3 regions of the Nonomuraea sp. NPDC050680 genome follow, and region 3 is predicted to be linked to each of the others. Evidence: predicted binding sites of a transcription regulator. Region 3 holds the regulator's gene; each other region holds the start of a gene.
The links. Region 3 encodes LexA, which represses DNA repair genes until DNA is damaged. Its sites were predicted from a motif close to TCGAACANNTGTTCGA; they were not measured.
Positions count from the first base shown of each region.

Region 1: recA (recombinase RecA) is a predicted target of LexA. The motif match lies at 1,331-1,346, and genes of this name have one in related genera.
Region 2: ruvC (crossover junction endodeoxyribonuclease RuvC) is a predicted target of LexA. The motif match lies at 953-968, and genes of this name have one in related genera.

Region 1 covers NZ_JBFAIF010000029.1:56,715-58,914, reverse strand. The annotation lists gene AB0H88_RS47415 (DUF3046 domain-containing protein) at 212-406, shown strand; gene AB0H88_RS47410 (VOC family protein) at 694-1,041, opposite strand; gene recA (recombinase RecA) at 1,462-2,200, shown strand, end outside.
Region 2 covers NZ_JBFAIF010000023.1:61,621-63,820, forward strand. The annotation lists gene ruvA (Holliday junction branch migration protein RuvA) at 1-348, opposite strand, end outside; gene ruvC (crossover junction endodeoxyribonuclease RuvC) at 345-932, opposite strand; gene AB0H88_RS43805 (GNAT family N-acetyltransferase) at 1,177-2,200, opposite strand, start outside.
Region 3 covers NZ_JBFAIF010000007.1:181,890-184,089, forward strand. The annotation lists gene AB0H88_RS25215 (cold-shock protein) at 1-163, opposite strand, end outside; gene lexA (transcriptional repressor LexA) at 792-1,502, opposite strand.

The sequences.
Region 1 (2,200 bases), on a different contig from region 3:
CGGTGTGCCCGCCCGAGGTTCCTGCCTGATGCCCGCGTGCTTTTCGGCTCTCTCCGATTTCTCCTGCTGTACGGCTAAGCGCTGGGTTAACCGGAGCCGGCGGCGCTTCTTTCGGTTGGCTTTGCACTCGGCGGACTTGGGCGGGGAGGACTTGGGGGTCTTTGCCATGGGGGTGTCCTACCCACCCTTCCGGCGGTTCCATACTTGTGTGATGCGGCTGACCGAGTTCTGGAGACGGATGCGCGCTCACTTCGGGGAGTCGTACGCCGACTCGTGGGCCCGCGACTACGTGCTCGCCCCGCTCGAAGGGCGGACGGTCGACCAGGCACTGGCCGACGGCGAGAGCGCCAAGACCGTCTGGCGCGCGGTCTGCCAGGTCGAGAACGTCTCCTCCCGGCTCCGCTGACCTCCCTGCTCCGGCTAACCTCACGGCCCCGCTGATCTCCCTACGCTGATCTCCCTACGCTGACCTCCCTACGCTGACCTCCCTGCCCCGCTAACCTCCCTGCTCGTAATCCTCCATAGCTCCGTCGCCGGGGCGGACGTCACATCCGAGTCGGGGGTGCCCCCGAATCGGCGGATGCGCGAGCGGATGGGTCAAGGCGTACCTCGGTCGGCATTCCAGGCAGAGCTGTCGTGTGCCAGCGAACGTTGAGCGCATGCCATCAAAGCCGGAGTGACTGAATTTCCGATTCAGGGCGCAGGCATAGTCTCGCCTCCGATGCCTGTCTCGTTGCCGTCAGCGTCACGGAAGACCCACTTGCAGACGTTGCCGTGCTGCTCCATGTCCACCGGCCGCAGGCCGCGCCCTGCGATCCGCTCCACCTCGGACGTCGGATCGTCCAGCCAGATCATGCTCACGCCGCCTCCGGCGCGAGCGACGTCCTCGATGACGTACACGTACCGGTCCTCGGCCAGTTGCCACACCGCTTCGACGTCGTTGGGCCAGAACGACGGACCCTTGCCGAGAAGCCTGGTGTACCACTCCACGGCGCTCTTGCAGTCGCGGACAGGGATGCCCGCGAAGATCCCCACTGCCACGATCGGGTCTCCTCTCGCCATTGGGGCCGGGGAAGGTCCGGCCCACCAAAGGAATAGACTCCGCGCGTCTGCGGAAATCATCGCGGTCCCCGTCAGCGCGCGGGTGGACCGCCTCGTCCAACCCCTGTGGGCAGACGTTCTAACCTGCACACTTGATCTTCAACCTGCACACTTGATCTTCGATGTCACGAGCTCGCGTCCGTCAAGGTTCATCGCCACGCGCTCAACGTTCGGTTGTCGGGGGACGGGAGCCGTTTGCGTTGGGTGCTACCGCGTGTTCCTGCGGTGATCGAACAGCCGTTCGGCTAGGATGTAATCCGCCAGGCCTCGCCCTCCCAGCGACGACTCCGCAAAACTGTCGGTGGCAGGCCGTAGCTTTCACTCGACTGATCGGACCACAACCCTCCAGGGGGAGTTCCCATGGCTATCAACGACCGCGAGAAGGCCCTCGAGACAGCCCTCGCTCAGATCGAGAGGCAGTTCGGCAAGGGCTCCGTCATGCGCCTCGGTGACGACGTCCGTGCCCCCATCGAGGTGATCCCCACGGGTTCGATCTCCCTGGACGTCGCGCTGGGCATCGGCGGGTTGCCGCGTGGCAGGATCGTCGAGATCTACGGCCCGGAGTCCTCGGGTAAGACCACGGTGGCTCTGCACGCGGTGGCCAATGCCCAGCGCGCGGGCGGCATCGCGGCGTTCATCGACGCCGAGCACGCCCTCGACCCCGAATACGCCAAGAAGCTCGGCGTCGACACCGACGCCCTGCTCGTCTCCCAGCCCGACACGGGTGAGCAGGCGCTCGAGATCGCCGACATGCTGATCAGGTCGGGCGCCGTCGACATCATCGTCATCGACTCGGTGGCCGCCCTGGTCCCCAAGGCCGAAATCGAGGGCGAGATGGGCGACAGCCACGTTGGCCTCCAGGCCCGCCTGATGTCCCAGGCCCTGCGCAAGGTCGCCGGCGCGCTCAGCAACACCGGCACCACCGCCATCTTCATCAACCAGCTCCGCGAGAAGATCGGCGTCATGTTCGGCTCGCCCGAGACCACGACCGGCGGTAAGGCGCTCAAGTTCTACGCCTCGGTCCGCCTCGACATCCGCCGCATCGAGACGCTCAAGGACGGCACGGAGGCGGTCGGCAACCGTACACGGGTCAAGGTCG
Region 2 (2,200 bases), on a different contig from region 3:
GCCGATGCCCGGCACCTTGGTGAGGGCCTTGAGGTCGGCGGAGGCCACGGCGACGCGCAGCGCGTTGGGCGGGTGGACGGCGAGCATGGCCAGCGCCACCTTGGGGCCGACGCCGCTGGCCGTCTGGAGCAGCTCGAAGACGGTGCGCTCGTCGGCGGTGGCGAAGCCGTAGAGGGTGAGCGACTCCTCTCGCACCACCAGCGACGTGGCCAGCCGCGCCTCCTCGCCCACCCTGAGCGCGGCGAGGGTGGCCGGTGTGCAGTGGGTGAGGATGCCGACCCCGCCGACCTCGATCACCGCACCATGGGGGGTGATCGCCGTCACCTGCCCGGCCACGGACGCGATCACAGCGCAACGCCCTTTCCTGTCGTACGGCCCTGGACCGTGCGGCTCTGGGCCGTGCGGCTCTGGGCCGTACGGCTCTGGGCCCTGGCCACGGCCTCGGCCAGCTTGTGCTGGGCGCCGCCGCGCCACACGTGGCAGATGGCCAGGGCGAGCGCGTCGGCGGCGTCGGCGGGCTTGGGCATCTCGCTGAGCCGCAGCAGGCGGGTCACCATGGCGCCGATCTGCTTCTTGTCGGCGGTGCCGCTGCCGGTGATGGCCGCCTTGACCTCGGACGGGGTGTGGAGCGCGACGGGCAGGCCGCGCCTGGCCGCGCAGAGGACCGCGATGCCCGCCGCCTGGGCGGTGCCCATGACCGTGCGGACGTTGTGCTGGCTGAACACTCGCTCGACCGCCACCGCGTCGGGGCGCACGTCGTCGAGCCACTGCTCGATGCCGGCCTCGATGCCGACCAGCCGGGTGCCCAGCTCCTCGTCGGCGCCGGTGCGCACCACGCCGACGGCCACCAGGGACAGCGGCGCGCCCGGCCGCCCCTCGACCGCGCCAAGGCCACACCGGGTCAGCCCCGGATCGACGCCCATCACCCGCACCGGTCTGCCTCCCCGCGCCGCCGAACATCTGTTCGGCACGAGACTCTACCCCGGCTGACGTGCCCGCGCATCGGGAAACGCCCGCGAGCGTGGGCCGGTCGTCGGGAACGCGCGCGAGCGTGGGCCGGTCGTCGGGAACGCGCGCGAGCCTGGGCCAGCCGTCGGGAACGCGCGCGAGCCTGGGCCAGCCGTCCAGAACGCCCGCCACCGTGGGCCCGCCGGGGAACGGATGTGGATGGGGCGGTCAGAAGTAGTCCAGCATGTACGGCTTGGCGGCGAAGACGGTGTCCAGCAACTCGTCGTAGCGCTCGTGCCCGGACATGAGACCGCCGCGCCGCAGCGTGGCCGCCGGGATCCCGGCGTACAGGGCGGAGAGGCCATTGATCGACAGCATCGCCCCGGACTCCCCCGAGCCCCCGAGCGGGGTGGCGGCCCCGGAGCCGCCGGAGAACTCCAGCCGCCAGCGTCCCGTGTTGCCCGCCCGCAGCCGGTCGGTCACCTCGACGACCGCCTCACCCGCGACGGCGGCCGGGTATCCCCTGCGCTCCACGGCCGCCGCCACGTCGAGGACGCGGAACATCCACCGCACCTGCTTGATCTGCTCCGTGGACCGCTCACGCAGCAGCCACAGCACCGGGTCGTCGGGCGCGACGTTGGCGGTGACGTGCTCGGCCATCGACGACGCGGTGCCCACCAGCGACCACAGCGCCCTGGCGCTCTCCTCGGACTCGGCGACGAGGTTGTCGACCTCGATGTCCGGGCCGTCCCAGCGGTAGACGACGTAGCCGTCCGGGGCCAGATAGAGGAAGTCGTCCTCCTCGCCGAGCCGCAGCGCCCAGGTGCGCTCGTCCCATGAGACGGGGCCGGAGGCGCGCGCGGCGCCGTGTGCCCGCCGCAGCACCGAGACCACCTCGGCCGCGTCGCCGGGACCCATCCTGCGCAGCTCGACCCGGCCGCTCGGCGGGATCGTCCGCAGCGACTCGGCCGGGAGCGTGACGCGCTGCTGCGCTCCCGCGTGCTCGTAGCCGGCCGAGCGGTACAGCGGCGTGGTCGCCGGATAGAGCGCGGACACGGCGTCGCCGAAGGCCACGGCCCGCTCCACGGTGGCCCGCATGAGCCGCCCGCCGACGCCCTTGCCCCGATCCTCCGGGCTGACGGTGACGGCCGCGACCCCGGCCATGGGCTGCGGCTTGCCGTGCCACCACTGGGTGAACGGGCTCAGCCGCGAGGTCGCGACCAGCCTGGTCCCGTCGAACATGCCCAGGTAG
Region 3 (2,200 bases):
CTTGCGTGACGTCGAAGCTCACCTTCTGGCCTTCCTGGAGCTCGCGGTAGCCCTGGGCGGCGATGTTCGAGTAGTGGGCGAAGACGTCAGCGCCGCCACCATCCTGCTCGATGAAGCCGAAACCCTTTTCCGCGTTGAACCACTTCACTGTGCCAGTAGCCATTTTGTATCTCCTTCGGGGCAGTGCCCGTAAGGCTCGCTCCGTGCGAGCCTCGCGTCGCCGCGATGATTGCCCCGTCCGGAAAAGCACCGGCAATACAAAAGTGCCACCACCGGCACAGGACGCCGGCGAGGGCACTTGAAGTCTTTGGGAACCACAACTGCAACTGAGAACGACAGTATCACAGTGCTCGTTTCCGAGGAAAGCGAGGGTCCACGTTCATCGGTTACGCCATAAACCTAACCGCGCGCCGCACCAATTTCTGCATCTGCGGCAATAGATATTCACTTCGGCGAGCCCTTTTCGCCCTGAAGCGGCAGGTCACAGGCTTATTGCGAGCTCCTGAGCTAGATCTACAAGCAGAGAAGCCCCTGGTAGATGCGTTGTCGACCAAGAGCAACAGCTTCGCCGAAATGCTCGGACGCTCGTCGATGGCAGGCCCAGGAGGTGGCTGGTGGTGAAACAGCACCAACCGCTCGTGGATCACAGGAGTGGCGTCTTCCTGCCATGCCCATCAGCCACCCGTACGGTCGATACCCGTCATACATGTGTATGGTCCATGACCACCCATAAGACACACCTACAGCGCTCCGGGCGCATGATCTTCATGCGCCCGGAAGCGTGTGCGGCGTCAGAGGCGGCGGAGGACCGCTACGACCTTGCCGAGGACGCTGGCCTCGTCGCCGGGGATCGGGTCGTAGTTGGCGTTGTGCGGCACCAGCCAGACGTGGCCGTCCTTGCGCTTGAACGTCTTCACTGTGGCCTCGCCCTCGATCATGGCCGCCACGATGTCGCCGCTCTCCGCGACCGGCTGCTGGCGGACGACGACCCAGTCGCCGTCGGCGATGGCGGCGTCGATCATCGAATCACCGGCGACCTGCAAGAGGAAGAGGGTGCCTTCACCGACCAACTGCTTGGGCAGGGCGAAGACGTCTTCGACGCTCTCCTCGGCGAGGATCGGGCCGCCAGCGGCGATCCGGCCGACCAGCGGCACATAGGCGGCCGTGGGCCTGTTCACCGGGGCGTCGGACTCATTGGCGGTGTCGGGATCGACCCAGAGCGCGGGCTCCCCGGGCAGACGAACCTCGAGCGCGCGGGGCCGGTGGGGGTCGCGTCTCAGGTAGCCCTTGCGCTGCAACGCCGTCAACTGGTGCGACACGCTGGACGTGCTCGTCAGTTGCACGGCCTCGCCGATCTCGCGCATGGACGGCGGGTAGCCCCGCTGTTGGACCGAGTCGCGAATCACCTCGAGGATCTTGCGTTGCCTGGGCGTCAGTCCCAGGGAGTCACGCCGACGCACCGCGAGGTCACTGACCCCGTTGGTGTCATCCCGATCGCTCATGATCTGCCTCCTCGCCCGGCGGCCCGCCTCACCGGCGAATCTCCCGGTCCGTGGTCTTCGTGTCGCACACAGCGACCGTATCGCTGTTGAAGATCATCTTCAAACAATTGTTCGAGTCTTCCTCGAAATTGTTGGCAGCTTGGTGTACAACATCGTACGGGAGTTCGATCGACACCGTGTTCGATTTGCCGATCTTTATTGGGCCTTTTTTCGGGCCGGGACGGCTGGGAGGTCAAACATGCGAGCGACCACCATCACAGATGCCACCAGCGACGACGTCAAGCGACTCACCCTCCTGGCAGACGCCACCCGGCGACCGATGGCAGGGGGCGGCGACACAGGTGACGACCGGGGGGACGGTTGCCGGGGCGGCGATTCCGCCGACCGACCAGATCGCGAACGCCCGAATAAATGTGACAACTATGACAACCGGGCTCCGGGGTCCGTCGGTCCAGGGCCTGCTGGCCCGCCGTCTGTTGGCCCGCCGTCTGTTGGCCCGCCGTCTGTTGGCCCGCCGTCTGTTGGCCCGGCGTCTGTTGGCCCGGCGTCTGTCGGCCCGGGATCGGCCGGTCCGGGGCCTGGCGGTCGGGGGTCCGCTGCCCCGGGACCAGAAGGTCGTTTCGGGATAGCGAGCGGGACCCGTTCCGGAACCGGGGATGTGGGCCGTCTACGGACTGGGGGCGGGAGCCTTCGCGAGG